Regions from separate parts of the Paraclostridium bifermentans genome, predicted to be linked through region 1. Evidence: riboswitches for the same ligand, from Rfam matches in the RefSeq annotation. Region 1 holds a riboswitch; each other region holds the start of a gene.
The links. A riboswitch is a leader RNA that binds a small molecule or an ion and turns the genes downstream of it on or off. The one in region 1 is predicted to bind cyclic di-GMP.

Region 1 (5,574 bases):
CTTGGTAATAATAGTTTCCATATCCTAAGTTATCGAATTCTACTTTTCCTTCTTTATTTGTTGTAGCTTTCGCTATTTCTTTTTTATTACTATCAAATATTGTAAACTCTGTATTTGCTAATACCTTTTTACTATCTTTTGAGTCTGTTTTTGTTATCTCTATTTTTCCTATTATCTTATCATCTGATACTGTTTTACTTATTACTTGATTGTTGTCTTTAACCTCAAATGGATACATTTTGCTATCTATTGTGTATCCTTCTGGTGCTTTTGTTTCTTGGTAATAGTAGTTTCCATATCCTAAGTTATCGAATGCTACTTTCCCTTCTTTATTTGTCATAGCTTTCGCTACTTCTTTTTTATTGCCATCAAATATTGTAAACTCTGTATTTGCTAGTACTTTTTTACTATCTTTTGAGTCGGTCTTTATTATTTCTATTTTCCCTATTATCTTATCGTCTGATACTGTTTTACTTATTACTTGGTTATTGTCTTTTATTTCAAATGGATACATTTTACTATCTATTGTGTACCCCTCTGGTGCTTTTGTTTCTTGGTAATAGTAGTTTCCATATCCTAAGTTATCGAATTCTACTTTTCCCTCTTTGTTTGTCATAGCTTTCGCTATTTCTTTTTTATTACTATCGAATATTGTAAACTCTGTATTTGCTAGTACTTTTTTACTATCTTTTGAATCTGTTTTTGTTATTTCTATTTTTCCTATTATCTTATCATCTGATACTGTTTTACTTATTACTTGATTGTTGTCTTTAACCTCGAATGGATACATTTTGCTATCTATTGTGTATCCCTCTGGTGCTTTTGTTTCTTGGTAATAGTAGTTTCCATATCCTAAGTTATCGAATTCTACTTTCCCTTCTTTATTTGTCATAGCTTTCGCTATTTCTTTTTTATTACTATCAAATATTGTAAACTCTGTATTTGCTAATACTTTTTTACTATCTTTTGAATCTGTTTTTGTTATTTCTATTTTTCCTATTATCTTATCATCTGATACTGTTTTACTTATTACTTGATTGTTGTCTTTAACCTCGAATGGATACATTTTGCTATCTATTGTGTATCCCTCTGGTGCTTTTGTTTCTTGGTAATAGTAGTTTCCATATCCTAAGTTATCGAATTCTACTTTCCCTTCTTTATTTGTCATAGCTTTCGCTATTTCTTTTTTATTGCCATCAAATATTGTAAATTCTGTGTTTGCTAATACTTTTTTACTATCTTTTGAGTCGGTCTTTGTTATCTCTATTTTTCCTTTTATTGCATCATTTTTAACAACTAAGTTGATATCTGAATCAGAATCTAATTTTATTTCAAATTGTATAGGATCAGTATTTAAAATGTATCCTTGTGGTGCCTTTTTTTCAACCGCTTTATATTTACCTGGCGAAAGCTTTAAATTAGCTATTCCATCTTTACCTGTTGTTACACTTGTTATCTTGCTTCCACTTAAATTTTGAATTTCAAATACAGCACCTTCTAATACTTTTTTTTCATTATCTGAATCAACTTTTTTAATAGTTGCATTATGGTCAGATTGTGTATTTAGTATATTTCCTAAATCTACAGTAGTCCCTATTTGATTTTCATTTATAATAATTTTTATCTCTTTACTATCTAAGTTATATCCTTTAGGAGCTTTTGTCTCTTTTAAATAATATACTCCTGGATTATCTATTGAGTGTGATAGTATTCCATTTGAATCACTATTTAATGTAGCTATAACCTTTTTATTACTATCCATTAAATTAAAAGTTGCTCCTGAAAGTGGCGATTTTGTTGTACTATCAATTTTTTTTGCAGTAAATCTATAACCTTTTTTCGTTTCAACTTTATTAGTTGTAGAGTTGTTTATCTTTGCAACATTAGTTACAGTTTTTCCATCCTCTACTTTAGAAAAATCCGTTTTTATTTTTACTTGAAGTGGTTCTCCATATTCTATCTCTTTTTTATCATTGGTAATTTTTATAGTATTGCTTTCTTTATCTATGTTTACATTAAAGTGTTCTGGAGTATCAACCCCTAAAATTTCAACTGCTGGATCTAACTTATCTGTTAAATTTAAATACCCCTTATCAAAATATCCATAACAATCAAAATCAATTGTGTAATTTACTATTTGATTATCACCTTTTTTAATTAATGTCTTATCTACTTTTTTTCGTGCATTTATAGCCCCTGCATTCATTTCATATCTTACAACATTTTGAACATCTTTAGATGTATTATCATAACTTAATTTAGCTTTATTTGTGTAAGCCTTTTGTCTCTGTGTAACTTCTAAGTCATAATAAATTAAATAATGCTTATCTGTATTCCCTATATTAACAGTTAGCTTATTATTTTCAAATTTTATCTTATCTTTCATTTTATCTGTTACCCATTCAAAGTTATCAGATATATCATATGTACCTACCATAATGCTTCCATCTACTAATTTCATTCCATCTGGAATGTTATCTTCAATAATTGCATTTGTTACACTTTGATTATTAGGGTTTATATCAAGTGTATATTTAACCTTATTGTCATTAAGATTTACTATATTTATTGTATTTCCATTCTCATCTTTTGCTGTCTCATTAGTTCTACTGTATTTGGTTAACATCTTACCATCGTCTTTAGGTTTTACTATTGCTTTTGATGATAATGTTTCATCATGTTTAATTAAATCAACAACATTATCATAACGTTGCATATTTTGCTTTATTATAACACTATAACTTACTCTATATTTGTTATAGGTAGTTCCAAAATTTACATTCACTGAATTATTTTGTGTATTTATCTTTCCTCGAAAATCTTCTGTTACATCTTTCTCTGGCTTACCATATTGTGTTTCATAAACTTTTACAGAATCTTTAACTAACTCCATTCCATTAGGAATAGCATCCTTTATATATGCATTATACATAGTTGCATACTTTTCATTAACATATATACTATATTTTACTTTTTTACCTATAACAGGATTATTTATATTGTTTATTAATGTTCCATTTTCATAACCATCATATCCATCTGGATTATCAACAGTTTTATAAATTTGTCTATCAGTTACAGTAGGAGGATCTACTGGCGGTTTTTCATCGGGAGGAACTATTTCCACATCAATATATTGAACTGTACCATCTAAATTAACTTCAACTCTTTGTGTTGTGTTAGTTTCAACATTTTTAGCTGTAGCCTTTACACTCATGTATCCACCTATTGCATCATTTGCACCTTCACTAAACACAGCTGTAACAGTTGTTCCGTCTACATTTACGCTTTTAAAATGTTCTGGCGGATATTTAGGTTGAATATTTTCAAATACATCCGGCAATTTAAATGTTATTGTGTCTCCTGCTTTTATACTCCCTGGCCCATTTAATGCCTCGTAATTTAAATTAAACTCAACTTGTTCCCCTGATTCCAATTTTGTCTTGTTGCTTGTTAATGTCAACTTAACATTATTGTTTTCAGCAAACACTGTCATCCCTGGAGATATAATGTTTAGTATTAGATTTAATATCACAATCATACTAAGCATTCTATACCTTTTTTTTGTTCTCACAAAATCACCTCATCTTAATTTTTTATAAAAAAAGGCTATATTTATATTCAATAAATATAGCCGGTTGCACCACTAACTCCGCATACCCCAGGTGCCCACATACAGGGTATACTTCTTCGCCTCTATTTTTCTTCAATTTTCATAATTTAAAATAAAAAAGGCTATATTTATATTCAATAAATATAGCCGGTTGCACCACTAGCTCCACATATCCCAGGTGCCCACATACAGGATATACTTCTTCGCCTCTATTTTTTCTTCAATTTTCATAATTTAAAATAAAAAAGGCTATATTTATATTCAATAAATATAGCCGGTTGCACCACTAACTCCGCATATCCCAGGTGCCCACATACAGGATATACTTCTTCGCCTCTATTTTTCTTCAATTTTCATAATTTAAAATAAAAAAGGCTATATTTATATTCAATAAATATAGCCGGTTGCACCACTAACTCCGTATATTCCAGGTGCCCACATACAGAATATACTTCTTCGTTTCTATTTTTTAAATTAACCTTCATAATTATAGCGTATTTTAACATTTTTTGAAATTATATCTTATTATCTCTTCTTACCTTTACTAATTTTTTCTTTATATTTATTTGTTTATAATCTTTCAAGAATTTCTCACCTTTATAATTTAATAAGTCAACATATGAATACAGATCATGAACTTCGATTACTCCTATATCTTCATTATTTATTCCCTTTATATTACTGAATGTCCCTACTATATCTATAATTCTTATTTTTTTCTTTTTACCCGCATTTAAATATATTCTTGTTACTTCACTATGAGTTTTTTCCTTATTATTTATTTTTTTTCTGTTTTTAAAAATTTCAACTGATTTTTGTTCAAACTTATATTTGCTACTTTTTATTTCATCAATTTTTATATCTTCTAAAACATCTATATCGTATCCTATATATTCCTTTATTTCATCTATATATTTTTTATCTTTCTCACTTACTATAGTCACTGCTTTTCCATGTCGATCGTGTCTTCCGGTTCTCCCTATTCTATGAATATAATTTTCCTTATCCCTAGGAACATCATAATTTATTACCAATGATATATCATCTATATGAATACCTCTACTAGCTACATCTGTACTTACTAATACATTATATTTTCCGTTTTTTAAATCTTTAATGGTAAATATCCTTTTCTCTTGAGACATATCTCCATGTAATTGCTCTACTAAAAATTTATCTTTTTTCATTCTTCTATATAATTGAGATACCTTATCTTTAGTATTCAAAAATATTATTGTTGTTTCAGGATTTAAATCATATATAATATTCTTTAAATTTTCATATCGATCTTCATCTTTAGAATACATTAACTTTTCTTCTATTTTGTTTTTGTAAATACAATTTTCATTAACAATAATCTCATTATATTTTCCAATGTACATTTCACATATATGACTTATTTCTTTATCTATTGTGGCTGAAAATAATCCAGTCGTAACGGATGTAGGAATATTGTTAAATATAAATTCCATATCATCCACAAAACCTTTATTTAACATTTTATCCGCTTCATCTATAATAAAATATTCTAAATTATTTAAATTGATTGTTTCTCTATTTATATGATCAATTATTCTTCCAGGAGTTGCTACAACTATATGCACTCTTTGCTTCAGCTCAAAAATTTGCTCTTTTATTGGTTGTTTCCCAAATATAGCGCTACATCTGATTTTCTTTAATCTTCCTATATTTGAAATTTCATCTTTTACTTGAAGAGCTAACTCTCTTGTTGGAACTACTATTAATGCTTGTATATTATTATTTTCAATATTTATGTTCTCACATATAGGAATTCCAAAACTAGCTGTTTTACCACTTCCAGTTCTTGATTTAACTACAATATTTTCTTTATTTAAAAGCTTTGGAACCACTTCTTCCTGAACTTTTGATGGTTCTATGTATCCCATATTAAAAAGAGCTTTAGTTATATATTTATTCAATTTAAATTTTCTAAAATTATT
Region 2 (5,574 bases), 260 kb from region 1:
GTGGTGCTGATTTATATTCTGCTTGTATAGCTTCTGGATTTACTTTTTCTATACCTTTATCTAAAGTAACTTTAGTATTAGGAAATTTTTCTATTGCTTCCTGTTCACTATTTTCTAATTTATATCTAATCTCTGATTTTAAATTTAAAGATTCAGTTTCACGTTTTTGAGCATTATCTTTTAGTTTTGCTTCAAAAGATAAATCTACTTCTTCTGAAGATATATCTCCTAAGTTAATGCTTATACTATCTTTAGATTTTGTTACTTCACCTTTTATATTTTCCTTTTCTTTTATTCCATTTACGGAAATATTATCTGAGCTTATTTCAAAGTTATCAGATATTTTATTTTCAAAAGATGTATTTTTAATATTTACATCTTGTTCATTTCCTTTTATTTTTAAATTAACTTTCAACTGTGTATCTGATATTTTTTCAGTACTTTGTTCTAACAAAAGTTTATTATCCGCTGTATTTACTGGAGCTTCGCTTGTTGTTTCTTTTATAGTTAAGTTATTTTTTTCTTGAGCATATGAAGTAGATTTTCCTTCAATATTTCCTAAGCTTGTTATAATTACCATTGTTAGTACCATTATAAAAGATACTAATCTATTTTTTTTCATTTAATGTTCCTCCACACTCCTTGCATAAAAATATTTACTTTTTAGAGTTTTTGTTTTTTCTACTCATTAATAAAAGTAAAATACTAGTTAACCCTAATATTACATATATAAAAATCCCATCTTCTCCTGTTTTTGGCGATTCGCTCCTCATATCATTTTCATCTGATCCTAGATTATTTGGAGATTGATCTGTTTTATTTGTGTTGTTAGTTTTATCTGATTTATCTACAGTTTCTTTATCATTATCATGGCTTTCATCTTCACTTCTAACTGCTGTAAATATCCAATCTATTTGAGCAGATTTATTTTTATATTCATTTCCAGTAGATGCTCCATCTAATTTAACTTCTGCAATAAGATTTTCTTCCTGCCCTGGATTAAATACTCCTAAACTAATACCTTTGGTTAATTTATCTTCTCCATTAACGGCTTCATCATATATAACTTCATCTTTATATGAAATTCTTAAATCTAGCTTATCTAAAAGATCATATTCTTCTTTTGGGCTTACTCGCTCTGCCCTTAAGAAAAGTTCGTATGGATATTTATGCTTATTTTTAATTTCTAAAGTTCTTCTTATATAATCTCCTGGAATCATGTTAGGATGTTGTAGAAATAAATCATCATCAGGTATGTATACTAATTCATTCGCATTTCCCAATAATTGAACATTAGGTGGAGCCAATGTATCTGCATCCACCTTTATAGTTGTTATTATTGAAAGAAGTGAAGTGACTACTAAAATTTTTCTTATAAAGTTTTTCACATTCTCACTCCTTTATAGATTTTTTAATTTTAATCTTAGTTATTTTTATTTGGCTCTTTAGCATCCGTTGCAGCTACAACCCCTTGTTTTTGTAATTCATCGAATTTTTCAAGTAATCCACTATCTTTAGCCCAATCTTTATATGCATCATTTGAAGCTTGTATAGAAGTAGCATCAACATCTATGTCAAAACCTAATCCCCTATACTCATTTCCCGATTCCTTATCTAATGTTACAGAGTCAAGTAATGTATTAGTCCATCCTTCAGGTCCTATTTTTCCAATGTAGTAGTAGTATCCATCTTTTCCAGCAAACCAAGTTCCATTAGTTTTACTTTCATTTAATTTTTTAGTGAAGTTTAACTTTATTTTATCAATCTCTAATTTTTTTCCATTTACTTCTTTTATTTCTTTTCTAACTTCATTTCCACTACTATCTTTTGTTACTTCTACAAATTTAGGTGTAAGCTTAACTCTTACAAATTGATCATATGTTGTGGTATTACTTACTTGTACATCTTTGTTTACTTCATCTCCTGGAAGCATGTTTGTAGGTTTTTCAAATTCCTCAATTATTTTTATTCCACTACCATTATTATCGCTATTTGATGCTGTATTAAAAGTATTTGTTGCTTTATCTTGAGATGTAAACCATGCAAGTGTTCCCCATATTACACCTACTGTCAGTACTCCTGATACTGCTAACGCTTGAACTTTCTTATTCATTTTATTCCCTCCAAAATTAAATATTTACTCAATCTATGTAATCAGCACTTACTGTTACAGTTGTTTTATGCATCCGCTTTTTCTCTTTCTTTATTTTGTCTTTCTTCTTCATCTATAGATTTTAGTTTTTTTCTAAGGTTGCTACCTATAGCACTTAATGCTGTTATTGCAAATATTCCTACTATAATTAGTGATAGGTGTGACTTCATCCATGACATAGCCATTCCAACCTTCGGTATACATTTAACAACTTTACCTATAACTGCGTTTGATTCTACTGGATTTTGATCCTGCACATTATTTGCATCACCTTGTGTTATGTATTTTATTCCTGCTCCATCTTTTATAATTTCTTTTACTCTGTGTGTCGTTATATTTCCTGAATTTTGACTTTTAAATGTTATTACATCCCCTACATTTATTTGTTCAGGTTGTAATTCTTTCGCTATTACTAAATCTCCAACCATTATTGAAGGTTGCATACTTCCTGTCATTACTGTAAAAAATTTATGCCCCATTATTGTTGGCTGTTTTCCCTCTTTTACAGACTTTACCATAATAAATGATATGGATAATAAAGATATTAGAACTACATAAAAAAGTATATTTCCTAATTTTTTTAACATTACTTTGTTTTCCATAGTATATTCTCCCTGAAATTTTTTTACCTAGTACATAAATTTTCTAGTATTTTATGTATTCCTTGATTTTCAATATTGTTCCAAGTTTTTTTATATGCATCCTTTGTAGCTTGTACAGCCTCTGCTTTTACATCTACTATTAAAGTTTTATTTTTATATCTTTCTTTTAATTCTTCCGGAATGTTTGCGCTTACTGATTTTAATATTTGTTTTGTTTCTTTGTCCTTTGCAACTATTGTGTTGTAGTAATAATAATTGTCGTTGCCATAGATCCATTTATTATTTTTTATTATATTTTGATTTGCTGTTATATTATTAGTTTCATAGTTTAAAGTTACTAAATTAGTATCTCCTGGCCATGTATTTCCTTTTTCATCCACCCATCTAGGAATTATGGATACTCTTATAAGTGCTGGTGATGTACTATTATTTTTTATTTTTACTTCTTTGCTATATTCATCTCCATTCCAATCTTTAGGCGGTGTAAAATTTTCACTTACTTCTATATTTATATCCCCCAAATTTAATGTATTGGTCACTTTATCTTTGGATGTCAAACTTGCATATGATATCTTTTGAACGGTGACTATACATATTAATAAAAGTATAGATATTGCTCCAACTTTAATTCTTTTTCTACTCATTTAACTCTCCTTAATTTATCATAGTAACTAAAAATTTATTTCGATTTATTTTATAGATCCTCCACAAATTCTCAGTAAATACAACATTTTCAGCATAAAAAAGGCTATTTAAATGATAAAAGTAATTTTATACTTATATCTTTAAATAGCCGGTTGCACTATTAGCTCCATATGTTTCAAGTGCCCATTTACAAAACATATTTCATAGCCTCTATATTTAAACCTATTAGATTCCTTATTAATTTATTCTTCTTTTTTATTATACTGAAAAATATTCCCTAAAACACCCTAAATCGTTTTCTATTTTTTTACATTTTATTTAATTAATTTGCTATTTATATTGTTTTTCAACTTTTTTAATTTATATATTAAATATTTTTAATTTGAAAAATTAAATTATACATCATTGCGACATTTTCGCTATTTTTTTGACATAAATTGATAAGCTAATATTCATTTTAATTTATTGTAATTTTGAAGAAATATCCAAAAAAAGACTGAGTTATCAGTTCAGTGTGGGATTTGTGAGTATGTTGCAGCGACATTTCTATATTATCTCCACAAAAAAAGACTGAGTTGTAGGTTTGAATGGGATTGAACTTTATGTTGCAGAGACATTTATCTTTTATCTTATCAAAAAAAGACTAGGTAATCAGTTAGGCGAGGGATTTGTGTGTATGTTGTAGCGACATTTACAAGCATCTTCCCAGCTTGTATGAAGCAAAACATATCACAAATCCCAAGCCCCCAAATAACCTAGTCTTCAAACTACTTCCATGGCAAGGATTCGTTTTTTAATTATTTAGCAGTATAACCTGCATCTAGAAGCATCTTAACACACGCTTCTCCTTTTCCTTCAGCAACAAGAACTATAGGCCCCGTACATCCCATACCACTTTCTGCATAAATTCCATTTTTCCATAAAACTTTAACCGCATCTTCTAAATCCATTATATCTACACCAGATATTTGATGAGTAACAACTTCTTTTGCCGGCATAGCTACTTCCTCATCATTATCTTTCTTAACTTCTTTTTTAGTTAAAGCAGCTATAATATCGTCATATTTAGCATTTTTAACATTTTTAAATTCATCTTTTGATACCTTAGTAACATCACCTTTAACAACGTCATAAGCGTATCTTAATGCATTTGCAACAACTGGAGAACCAGATGCTCTAGATAATATTAATATCTTTCTATCATAGTCTTCTCCTACACCAGGACCATATCCAAATCCTTGAGCTTCATAATCTCCACCAGTAGTAAATGAAGAGAATACTTTCATAAATATATTTCCACTTAAAGTATCAGTAACCATAACATCTGGAGCACCACATAATAAGTCATTTCCTCTCATTACGCAACCACCATCTGCTCTAACTGATTCAGCAAAAGATATATCATACCCATTTGCTTGTAAGTCTTTTAAAGCTTTTTCTACTTGTCTAGCACCATCAACATTTAATATACCAACAGTAGGATTTTTTATTCCTATAGACTTAGCTGTAGATATACCGTAAACAGCATTTCTAACCATAGCTTCTATTCTGTTTGTTGCACTTGTTCCTGTAGTAGTAGCAAGTATCATTTCTTTTCCTCTACCTGGAGTTATAACTCTACCAACTGTAGAAACTCCTATAGGGAAATTGTAATGCATAGTTACGCAAGCATCTATGTAACCTGAATCTAATAGTTCTTCCATTTTAGAATGCATTTCGCTTTCTTCATTAACTTCAACAACCTCAAGTTCAGTTTCAACTTTAGGTCCTATTAAAACTATATCAAATAAATTTGACTTAGCTAGGTGAGCACCTTTAACTAAATTTTCAGTTCCATGCTCACTACCTAATGTAGTCAAACCAATTCTAACTTTTTTACCAAATTCGCCGCTTTCAATAGCATTTGCTATATCTAAAAAAGTTTCGGCTATAATCTTTTTAGGCATAACCATATCTCCCCTCAAAATGAATTTTTATAAAATTCTATACGTCTTCTATTCCTACTCTTCTATTAACATATCTTGAGCTAATTTTTTCATAGATTCAGCTATAATTTTCTTGATTTCTTCTTTAGAAACTGCAGCTGCTTCTTCCTCTACACCTTGATTTCTCTCAACTATGAAAGAAACTCCATCGAATAAGTTAGTCATTCTTCCTAAGAATAAACTTCCCTTA
Region 3 (5,574 bases), 880 kb from region 1:
TAGCCATAAATTGAGCTTGAACATCTGTTGGGAACCCTGGGTGTGGTAATGTCTTGATATCTATTGGCTTTAATACCTCAGGTCCTTTAACTCTCACAGAATTATCCATATCTATTATTTCACATCCAGCCTCTTTTAATTTAGCTACAACAGGCTTTAAATGTTCCATAATTACATTGTCTATAGTTATATCTCCTTTTGTCATAGCTGCTGCAACCATATATGTAGCTGCTTCTATTCTATCTGGTATAACTGTATGTTCAGCACCTTTAAGTGACTTAACTCCTTTTATTCTTATTGTGTTAGTTCCTGCCCCTTTTACGTCAGCTCCCATTTCATTTAAGAAGTTTGCTAAATCAACTATTTCTGGTTCTTCTGCAGCATTTTCCACTATAGTAGTACCTTCTGCTAAAGCAGCAGCCATCATTATATTTTCTGTAGCTCCTACTGATGGGAAATCTAAGTATAACTTGCTTCCTACTAATTTCTCCGTATTCGCCTCCACAAATCCATGATCTATTATTACATTAGCTCCTAATGCCTTAAATCCTTTTAGATGTAAATCTATAGGTCTAGTTCCTATTGCACATCCTCCTGGCATAGATATCTTTGTATGGTTAAATCTAGCAAGTAGCGGTCCCATTACTAAGAATGATGCTCTCATCTTTCTTACAAGCTCATATGGAGCTTCACAAGTCTTTATATTACTTGCATCTACTGTTAATGTACAATCCTTATATTCAACCTCAGCACCTAAATGTCTTAATAAGTCAGATATTACATGTACATCTTTTAAGTTAGGAACCCCTTTTAACACTGATTTTCCATCCGCTAATAAAGTTGCTGCTATTATTGGTAATACTGCATTTTTTGCCCCATCTATTTTAACACTTCCTACAAGTGGATTACTCTTCTTAACTAAAATTTTTGCCATTTCACTTTTCTCCTCACACTAATAATCTAATTTTATTATAGGTGTAGCTACGTAAACCATAGTTTTTTCTTCATTTTCGCTATACCTAATTCCTATATTTAAATTTACCTTATTTCCCAAATATTCAAGGTAATCAGTTTTAATCAATTTACTAAAAGCTGTTACCGACATAAAGTTTTCTTCTTCAACCCTATCTATTTCTTTAGCATTCATATTATATAATATTTTTTTCAAAATATCATCATATTTGTGTAGTTGTAACTTTTTTTTATACTCTCCAGCCATACATGTATAAATATCGACTTTTTTGCAATACAAATTTAGAGTATTTTCTACAACTGTATAAATATCCACTATATCTTTATATACTTTATTTTCTAATATGTCAACTATAATATAGGACTCATTTTTACCTTTATTAGCGACAATGATAGATATATTTCTATCTTTTTCATCTATCTGTGCATATACCTGAGTTTGAGTGTCCTTTTTACTTTCAATCCACTTTAAATTAGATTCCTCAAGCCCTAAATTTGAAATTATTTCCATGCAAATATTTTTCATTTCTTCTTTTTCTAAAGATTTATCTAAATATGCATTTGCTTTCATATTATAAAATTTAAAATTACTATCTATACTTTCAAAAGTATTTACTAGTTGATTATATCCATTATTCTTTATCTCAGCTTCTGATTCTCCATAGAACAAAACTATCCCTAATAAAAATATAAATATAAAACTTATACTCACTAATATTTTTTTCATAGTATTACCTCCCCATATTTCCAGTTTTATACTATAAAGTATTAACAAAAATTGGTTGGTTATACTATTCCTGATTCCAAAAATATTTTAATATATTATTATAATTTTTTCTATACATATTAAATTATATATAATTTTACACAATAAAAAAGCTATACTTATATTTTAAGTGTAGCCGGTTGCATCAATAGCTCCATATATCCAAGATGCCCACCTATAGGATATAGTTCTTCGCTTCTCAATTCATTATGAAATATATTTAATTGCGCATTAGAGACTAAATTTGGCGCTTTTAAGCTTTCGGATGAGTTTTATTTGTATTTACCCTATCTCATACTCTCAAAAGCTTCAAATCACTATTTTTAAGATTTAGTTAATTAGTCAGCATCTTAAATTAGTATATATAAAAATATGCATAAAGTTTAAAAAGGTGATTCTCAATATAAAATCGAGATATCACCTTTGATTTTTATTATTCAACAGTAACTGATTTAGCTAAGTTTCTTGGCTTATCTACATCACAACCTCTTTCAACTGCAACATAGTAAGATAATAATTGAAGTGGTAAAACTGTTAATATACTTGATAAAACATCCTCAACATTAGGTATATATATCACTTCATCAGCAGACTTTTCAACTTCTTTATTTTTCTCTTGAGCTACAGCAATTACGTATGCTCCTCTTGCTCTAACTTCTTCCATGTTAGAAACCATTTTTTCAAATAACTCTCCTTGAGAAGCTATAGCAACTACAGGAGTTCCTTTTTCTATTAATGCTATAGTTCCATGCTTTAACTCACCTGCAGCAAATGCTTCTGCATGTATATATGATATTTCTTTTATTTTTAAAGCACCTTCCATAGCTATATTATAATCTAATCCTCTACCTAAGTAGAATGCACTATGTTTTTCTTTTAAAGTCTTTGCAACTTCTTTTATATGATCTTCTTGTTTTAAAGCTTCTTCAACCTTTGAAGGCATTTCTTTTAGTTTTTCTATCATTTCATTATAATACTCTCTAGTTATAGTACCTTTCTTTATAGCAAAGTCTAAAGCTATCATATAGAATGATACTAATTGAGTTGTATATGCTTTAGTTGATGCAACTGATATTTCAGGTCCTGCCCAAGTATAGAATACATCATCTGATTCTCTTGCAATTGAAGATCCAACAACATTAGTTACTGATAATATTCTAGCTCCTCTTTCTTTCGCATATCTTAAAGAAGCTAAAGTATCTGCAGTTTCTCCTGATTGACTTACTAATATTAATAGTGTCTTATCATCTATAAATGGATCTCTATATCTAAATTCTGATGCTATATCTGTTATAACTGGAATCTTAGCAAATTTTTCTATAGCAAATTTTCCTATAAGTCCAGCATGATAAGCAGTTCCACACGCTACTATATAAACTCTATTTATATTGTCTAAATCTTCTTTAGTCATCTTTATATCATCTAAATGGATTTCTCTGTTTTCATTTAATCTTCTTACTAATGTTTCTTTTACTCCATTAGGTTGTTCATATATTTCTTTTAACATGAAATGTTCGTATCCACCTTTAGATGCAGCTTCAACATCCCAAGTAATTTCATTAACTTCTTTGTTTACTACTTCTCTATTTTCATTTAATATAGTAACTTTATCTCCTACTATATGAACAAATTCACCATTTTCTAAGAAATATACATTTCTTGTATATTTTAATATTGCAGGTATATCTGATGCTATAAAGTTTTCTCCATCTCCAAGTCCTACAACTAAAGGACTATCTTTTCTAACTGATACTAATTCTTGATTATTATCTTTACATATAACACCTAATGCATATGCTCCTCTTAATCTTTGAGTAGCTTTATATACTGCATCTAATAAATTACCTTCATAATATTTATCAACTAAATGTGCTACTACTTCTGTGTCTGTTTGAGATAAGAATTTTACACCTTCAGCTTGTAATTCTTCTTTTAATTCCATATAGTTTTCTATAATTCCATTGTGAACTACAGCTATTGTTCTATCCATATTAAAGTGAGGATGTGAATTAACATCTGATGGCTCTCCATGAGTTGCCCATCTTGTATGTCCTATTCCTAACCCTCCATTTATAGGGTTCTTTTCTAGATCCTCTGCTAAAACAGCTAATCTTCCTTTAAACTTTCTTATTTCTAACTCATTTCCTGTATTTATAGCAACACCTGCAGAATCATATCCTCTGTATTCAAGCTTTGATAATCCTTCTACTAAAACTTCTGTTGCCATTCTATTTCCTAAATATCCAACTATACCACACATAATTTGTGTCCTCCTAAAAATATTATTATTTTATATATTTTTAAGATTCAGGTCAGTTTACATAAACTTTTTTTTGTACATACAATCACTTATACGGTTTGTAAAAGTCTTCCGATGGTAAACACACCGCAGAGTATCCGCCGACAATTCGATAAACTCTGTCCTCGTCAACTTAGATTTTACTAAGTTCTGGCGCTTGCAAAGTAAATACTAAAAATTAATCTTAGTATTTACTTCTGAAATTATGATAATTTCTCTTGTATCAAATTAGCTAAATTTGTAGCTAATTCTTTTAGTTGACCTTCATCTTTACCCTCTAACATAACTCTTACTAATGGCTCTGTTCCTGATGGTCTTATTAATACTCTTCCACATCCATCCATTAGTTTTTCTATTCTTTCTATTTCAGCTTTAATTTCTGGTATTTCCATATATCTATTTTTATTTTCATTTTTTATTCTAGCGTTAACTAATACTTGTGGATATTGATTCATCACCGCTGCAAGTTCTGATAAAGTTTTACCTTCTTCTTTAACTATCTGAGCTAAAACTAAAGAACTTAAAGTTCCATCTCCAGTCGTATTATAATCTAAGAAAATCATATGTCCTGATTGCTCTCCACCTAAATTATATCCGCTATTTTTCATTTCTTCTAAAACATATCTATCTCCTACAGCTGTTGTTGCTAAGTTTATGTTATTTTCCTTTGCAGCTATAACTAATCCTATATTACTCATAACTGTAACAACTAAAGTATCTTTAGCTAACTTATTGTGTTTCTTTAAATAGATTGCACTTAATATCATTATATGGTCGCCATCTACAATTTGACCCTTTTCATTTACAGCTATTAGTCTATCTGCATCTCCATCATATGCAAGTCCTAAATCAGCATTATTTCTTAATACTTCTTCTTGAAGACCTTCTGGATGTGTTGATCCGCATTTATCATTTATATTATTTCCATCTGGTGTATTGTTTATAGCTACAACATCTGCACCTAATTCTTCAAATACCATTGGCGCAACTTTATATGCAGCTCCATTCGCACAGTCTAACACAACTTTTAATCCATTAAAATCTATATTCACTATAGTTTTTAAATAATCAACGTAATCTCTTACAGCGTCATGTTCATGTATTTTTTTACCAACTTTATCTCCAGTTGGATGTACTTCCACTTTTTCTATATCATCTATATATGACTCTATTTCAAGTTCAATAGAATCATCAAGTTTATATCCATTTTCATTAAAGAATTTTATTCCATTATACTCCACTGGGTTGTGAGATGCTGATATAACTACTCCACAATCTGCATTGTAATGCTTCGTTAAGTATGCAACTCCTGGAGTCGGTATTACCCCAACAGTTATAATATCACATCCAACTGACATAAGTCCAGCTATAAGGGCTGATTCTAGCATATCTCCAGATACTCTTGTATCTTTACCAACTACAACCTTAACCTTATCTTTACCCTTAGTTAAAACATACCCTCCTGCTCTACCTAGTTTATATGCTAGCTCGCAGTTAAGCTCTGTATTAGCTATTCCTCTTACTCCGTCAGTTCCAA
Region 4 (5,574 bases), 930 kb from region 1:
GTTTCTAATTTTTCTTCTGAAAATTCTTCTTTTAAACTTTCACTTATTCCATCTATGAATCCCATCATGTATTCAACAGATGTATTGTGAGCAGCTGCTAAATCGCTAACTTTTCCTTCTATAACATCTTTCTTATTGTTTAATATTTCATTGTATATTTCTGTTTCTTTCTTTAAGTACTCTTCCCAGAACTTTATTTCTTCTTCTTGGCTATTGTGGTTTTCACTTAATGATCTCCATGTAGTATATAAACTCATTTTAATTTCCTCCTAGTTCATGAATAAATCATGCTTAATTATAAATATCTAACTCTTATATTATATCATAATTGAATAATTCTTTTAATACTTTTATAGCATAGTCCTGTTCTATAAAAAACGGGCTACTTGCAATAGTTATAACCTTAGCTCTATCTATATATTCTTTTATCTTATTTACTCTTAAATCATAGGATATATATTCCATATCTTTAGAAAATATATCTAAATCTATATCTAATACTATTTCACCCTCAACATCTAAGTCAAATCCATAAGTGCTATCTATTATTACAGCTTCTGAAAATATATCGTGATGTAATGCAGGTTTTATAAAGTTCCCTACATTTAAAACATAGTTTGTGTACCTAAATACATCATCTATATCATTTATGTCAACGTTATAATTTTCGGGCTCTCTCATGTCTTTATGTTGGTCTATGTGAACTAGTTTGCATCCTTTATTAAACATCCCTTTTTTTAAACTTTTAATCCAAAAGTAAAAAGAGTGATTATGGTTATCAAAAATATAGATATCTTTATCTTTATAGTTAAACTTAACCATATTCTCTAATCCTATAGCATTCATTTCTTTATCAAAATCAATTTCACTAAATACTATTTTTTCTCCAACCTTTATAGAATCCAAATTTCCTTCTATCAACTTAGGAACAAATATTTTTTTATTTTTTCTTTCATCATAAGAAAATATATTATTTCCAACAGGCTCATCTATATAAAATCCATTGTACTTTTCCATATTTAAACCTCAAATAAATTCCAAGGATATTCATTAGGAGGTTCACAGATAAATTCCATTTTTTCCTTAGTAGTCGGATGGTCTATTTCAATTTTATAAGACCATAATGCTATTTGATCTCCAACTTTATTTATATTTTGACCATATCTTTGGTCTCCAAATAGAGGATGTCTTCTGCTTGAGAATTGAACTCTTATTTGATGAGATCTTCCAGTTTTTAAATCTACTTCAACCATGCTAAATTTATCTTTTTTTCCTAATGTAGTATAGCTTAACTCTGCATTTTTAGCATCTTTATGATCTTTATTAACTACACTGACCATATTAGTCTTTTTATTTTTATAAAGAAAATCTTTTAAAGTATCTGCATCTTTTTTCATACTACCGTTTAATACAGCCCTATATGTCTTTTTAAATGTTTTATTTCTGACTTGTTCCGATAGTCTAGATGCAGCTTTAGATGTCTTTGCAAACACCATTGCTCCACCTACAGGTCTATCTAGTCTGTGTACAAGTCCTATGAACACATTTCCAGGTTTATTGTATTTAGCTTTTACATATTGCTTCAAAAGATTAACCATATCTTTATCATTAGTATCATCACCTTGCGATAATATATTTACAGGCTTTTCTACAACTAATAAATGATTATCTTCATATAATACTTTTACCATTATTTAGACTCCCATCTTCCAAATATACCACAAGGAAGAACTTTACCATCTTTTGATGTAGGTAACCCTATTTCTCCACCATATATATTTCCACCTTTAGCATGCTTAGCAACTGTTGCATCTAATATATGCTCAAGTATAATTGGTGATAATCCTGTTGTGTATGAGTTTATTAAGAAGAATAAAGGCTTATCTGATAAAACTTTTGTACATAATTCAACTAGTCCATATAATTTTTCTTCTATTTGCCATACTTCACCTTTAGGTCCTCTTCCATATGAAGGTGGATCCATTATTATAGCATCGTATTTATTTCCTCTTCTAATTTCTCTTTCTACAAACTTAACAACATCATCTACTATAAATCTTACTTTTCTATCTCCTAATCCAGAAGTTTGTAAATTTTCCTTTGCCCAAGTTACCATACCTTTAGATGCATCTACATGACATACTTCCGCTCCAGCAGCTGCACAAGCAACAGTTGCTCCACCTGTATATGCAAATAAGTTTAAAACTTTTATAGGTCTGCCAGCATTTTTTATCATGTCCATTGACCAATCCCAGTTAGCAGCTTGCTCTGGGAATAATCCTGTATGCTTAAATCCAGTTGGACTTATATTGAATTTAAGGTTTTTATAACTTATTGTCCACTTTTCTGGATATTTCTTTTTATGTTCCCATTGACCTCCACCTCTACTACTTCTGTGATAATGTCCATGTGGGTTTTTCCATAATCCTTTTTCTTCAGCAATCGGCCACATAACTTGAGGATCTGGTCTTCTTAAAACAACATTTCCCCAACGCTCTAATTTTTCTCCGTTACCCATATCTATAAGTTCATAATCTTTCCATTTATCAGCTAATAATAACATTGATTTCCTCCTAAAAAATTAATCTCAATTTATGTATTATATCATATTATTCCTTGATATTTTGAGTATTTTAAAGAGTTTATATACTTATTCTTAAAATTTGGTAATACTATTGTATAATAGTATTGTATTAAAATTTTAAATGTTTACTTAGGAGGGGTTTTTTATGGCAAGTCAAAAAATATTAGATGCATTAAACAATCAGCTTCAAATGGAGTTCTTCTCTGAATATTTCTATATGTCTATGGAGGCATACTTCATGGATAACAATTTAGATGGTTTTGCAAACTTCTTTAATGTACAAGCTAAAGAAGAAAGAGATCATGCTTATAAGTTATTTAATTACATAAGTAGAGCTGGTGGAAAAATAGTTTTACAAGCTATTGAACAACCTAAGAGTGACTTTGAAAGTCCTTTAGAAGTTTTTGAATTAGCTTTAAACCACGAAAAACTTATAACTAATTCAATTCATGAGTTAACTGATTTAGCAATATCTGAAAAAGATCATACAACATCTTCTTTCTTAAGATGGTTTATAGATGAGCAATCTGAAGAAGAAGAAAGCATGGAAAAAATAGTTAGAAAGTTAAGATTACTAAAAAATGATCCTGCTGGTCTTTTAATGATTGACCAAGAGTTAGCTCAAAGAACTTACGTACCAATAGCTCCAAATGCTTAAAATAAAAAAAGCTGTTTAATAAATTTATTAAACAGCTTTTTTATTATTTACATAATGCTTAGAGTTTCTTTTTTAGAATTGTATCTTTTATATATGATTAAATCCCTTCTATTTCTCATATCTAATTTAGAAAGAATATTAGTTACATGTTTTTTTATAGTATGTTCACTTACGTATAATTCCTTTGCAATCTCTTTGTTTGTTAATCCAATAGATACTTTATCTAAAACCTGATTTTCTCTATCAGTTAAGACATTGCTATCTTCAAAATTATTGCCTGTTCTCTCATTTATCATTTCTTCTAATAAATCCACATCATAATATTTTTTACCTTTTATAACTGTATTTAATATATGCATTAATTCATCTTTTTCTGGTATATCTACTATATAACTATTGATTCCATTTTTAAAACATTCTATAAAAATTTCTTTATTTTTATCTTTATTAAAAACCATTATTTTTGAATTGCCGAAAACCTCTTTTATATCACTTATAGAATCTTTACTTTGTTCTATATCAACAAATACAAAATTAATATTTATTAAATTATAATCTTCAGCCTCTTTCAAATCTTTTATACACCTGACTTTATAGTCTTTAAATCTGTTACTAAAAAATAGAGATAACGCCTCTCTAATTATAAAAGATTTAGATATTATTAACACTTCCACATACCACCCCTATATAAAAATTTTTATAAAGATACATAATTGCATAATATACAATTATGCAAAATTGGAAGCCGGTTGCACTACTCACTCCATATATTCCAAGTGCCCAGATACAGAATATACTTCTACGTTTCTTTCATAATGTAATAAAATTGTTACACCTTTAGACTATATAATATCATATACTTTAGTGTAAATTAATAGATTTCGCCCTACATTTTTTCTGAAAATTCTATATATTTTTACATCATAACTATTTTTTCTACAAAATAAAACAAATTGAAACATCCTAAATATTTTAATTAATACAAATCATTATTTAAAATAATTTCTTTTCTACTTTTGTAATTCAATTTACTCATAACGTGACTTAAATGTTTTTTTACCGTGAATTCGGTTATATTTAACTTTTTAGATATCTCTCTATTAGATAATCCTTTGCTAGCCTCTATCATTACCTCTTTTTCTCTATCAGTAATAATGTATTTAGAATCTTTACTTTTCATTTTTCCTATAAGTTTATGTACTACTTGAGAGTCATAAAATTTACTTCCATTTAATATTTTGTTTATTATATACTTAAATTCGTATTCATCTTCAAAATCACATACATAACCATCTATATTATAATCTAAGCATACTTTAAGAACACCTTCACTTTTAAATCGATCTAATACCATTAAATAATTATTATATTCTTTTAGTTTAACTATTCTCTTTAAATTATCAAGCTTTGTATCGTAATTATGATATATAGCTAAATCATAATTTTTATAATTATTTATTTCTATATAACTATCGATATCAAATATATCTACATCTATATTTTTATTTTTATATATTTTCATTATTAAGTTATTTATTGTTTCTTTTATAATAAAAGAATTAGATAAAACTAATATATTCATCTTTGCCTCCTACAACTTGTAATACACTTTTTAGTAATAATTATAGTTAAGTATATTACACTTTTTGCACACTACTTTGTATACTCGCCTTTAACTATTAGTCTATGACTTCCTATATATTTAGGCGTACATGTTACTAAAGTTATTTCTTTTTTATCCTTATCACTTGAGTCTACCACTTCTACTTTATCTGGTGTAACAACTTCTATATTATTAACTTTATACTTAAATTCTTCGTTTCCAGATAAAACATTTATCTCATCTCCTACTTGTAGTTCATCTAAGTTTGAAAAAAACTTATTACTTGTATATGCCCTATGACCTGCTACTGCAAAATTTCCATATTCTCCTGGCATAGATGTATTTTCAAAGTGACCTACTGCATCTTTTAATATCTCGTTGTCTATACCTCTTTTTATAGCTACTTCTAAATCTATTTTAGGTATATTTAAAACTCCTATCACATCTCCTAAATTATATTCATCATTTTTAATATCACTAGTGATTATAGTTTCTTTATAATCTTCTACCATCTTATTATTTATTTTAGACGTTGTGTAATTTAAATATAAAACTCCACATATTACACATGCACCAAAAGCTATAAGTAACTTTCCAAAAGTACGTTTCATATTATCACACCCTCTTCTTAGTCTTTATAATAAAAGAATATAAATACTGCTAAAAAAATAATTTCAATAGCTATTGCCTTTGGATTAGATAGTAAGTTCATTACATATCCTACCTTAG

Region 2: another riboswitch for cyclic di-GMP. It lies ahead of KXZ80_RS12165 (BsaA family SipW-dependent biofilm matrix protein); the one in region 1 lies ahead of KXZ80_RS10855 (SpaA isopeptide-forming pilin-related protein).
Region 3: another riboswitch for cyclic di-GMP. It lies ahead of KXZ80_RS15125 (YwmB family TATA-box binding protein); the one in region 1 lies ahead of KXZ80_RS10855 (SpaA isopeptide-forming pilin-related protein).
Region 4: another riboswitch for cyclic di-GMP. It lies ahead of KXZ80_RS15500 (response regulator transcription factor); the one in region 1 lies ahead of KXZ80_RS10855 (SpaA isopeptide-forming pilin-related protein).

Annotation. Positions count from the first base shown of each region.
Region 1 is NZ_CP079737.1:2,263,082-2,268,655, forward strand. It holds gene KXZ80_RS10855 (SpaA isopeptide-forming pilin-related protein) at 1-3,574, opposite strand, end outside; cyclic di-GMP riboswitch class II at 3,624-3,707, opposite strand; cyclic di-GMP riboswitch class II at 3,750-3,833, opposite strand; cyclic di-GMP riboswitch class II at 3,877-3,960, opposite strand; cyclic di-GMP riboswitch class II at 4,003-4,086, opposite strand; gene KXZ80_RS10860 (DEAD/DEAH box helicase) at 4,129-5,553, opposite strand.
Region 2 is NZ_CP079737.1:2,524,965-2,530,538, forward strand. It holds gene KXZ80_RS12145 (vWA domain-containing protein) at 1-622, opposite strand, end outside; gene KXZ80_RS12150 (LPXTG cell wall anchor domain-containing protein) at 657-1,388, opposite strand; gene KXZ80_RS12155 (BsaA family SipW-dependent biofilm matrix protein) at 1,424-2,113, opposite strand; gene KXZ80_RS12160 (signal peptidase I) at 2,179-2,754, opposite strand; gene KXZ80_RS12165 (BsaA family SipW-dependent biofilm matrix protein) at 2,778-3,398, opposite strand; cyclic di-GMP riboswitch class II at 3,537-3,620, opposite strand; gene grdD (glycine/sarcosine/betaine reductase complex component C subunit alpha) at 4,197-5,345, opposite strand; gene grdC (glycine/sarcosine/betaine reductase complex component C subunit beta) at 5,400-5,574, opposite strand, start outside.
Region 3 is NZ_CP079737.1:3,146,175-3,151,748, forward strand. It holds gene murA (UDP-N-acetylglucosamine 1-carboxyvinyltransferase) at 1-934, opposite strand, end outside; gene KXZ80_RS15125 (YwmB family TATA-box binding protein) at 953-1,699, opposite strand; cyclic di-GMP riboswitch class II at 1,864-1,947, opposite strand; gene glmS (glutamine--fructose-6-phosphate transaminase (isomerizing)) at 2,172-3,998, opposite strand; gene glmM (phosphoglucosamine mutase) at 4,241-5,574, opposite strand, start outside.
Region 4 is NZ_CP079737.1:3,194,872-3,200,445, forward strand. It holds gene KXZ80_RS15475 (SEC-C metal-binding domain-containing protein) at 1-257, opposite strand, end outside; gene KXZ80_RS15480 (peptide arginase family protein) at 313-1,017, opposite strand; gene KXZ80_RS15485 (RluA family pseudouridine synthase) at 1,020-1,691, opposite strand; gene KXZ80_RS15490 (class I SAM-dependent methyltransferase) at 1,691-2,563, opposite strand; gene KXZ80_RS15495 (ferritin) at 2,730-3,242, shown strand; gene KXZ80_RS15500 (response regulator transcription factor) at 3,290-3,916, opposite strand; cyclic di-GMP riboswitch class II at 3,977-4,060, opposite strand; gene KXZ80_RS15505 (helix-turn-helix transcriptional regulator) at 4,219-4,824, opposite strand; gene KXZ80_RS15510 (class D sortase) at 4,896-5,456, opposite strand; gene KXZ80_RS15515 (signal peptidase I) at 5,474-5,574, opposite strand, start outside.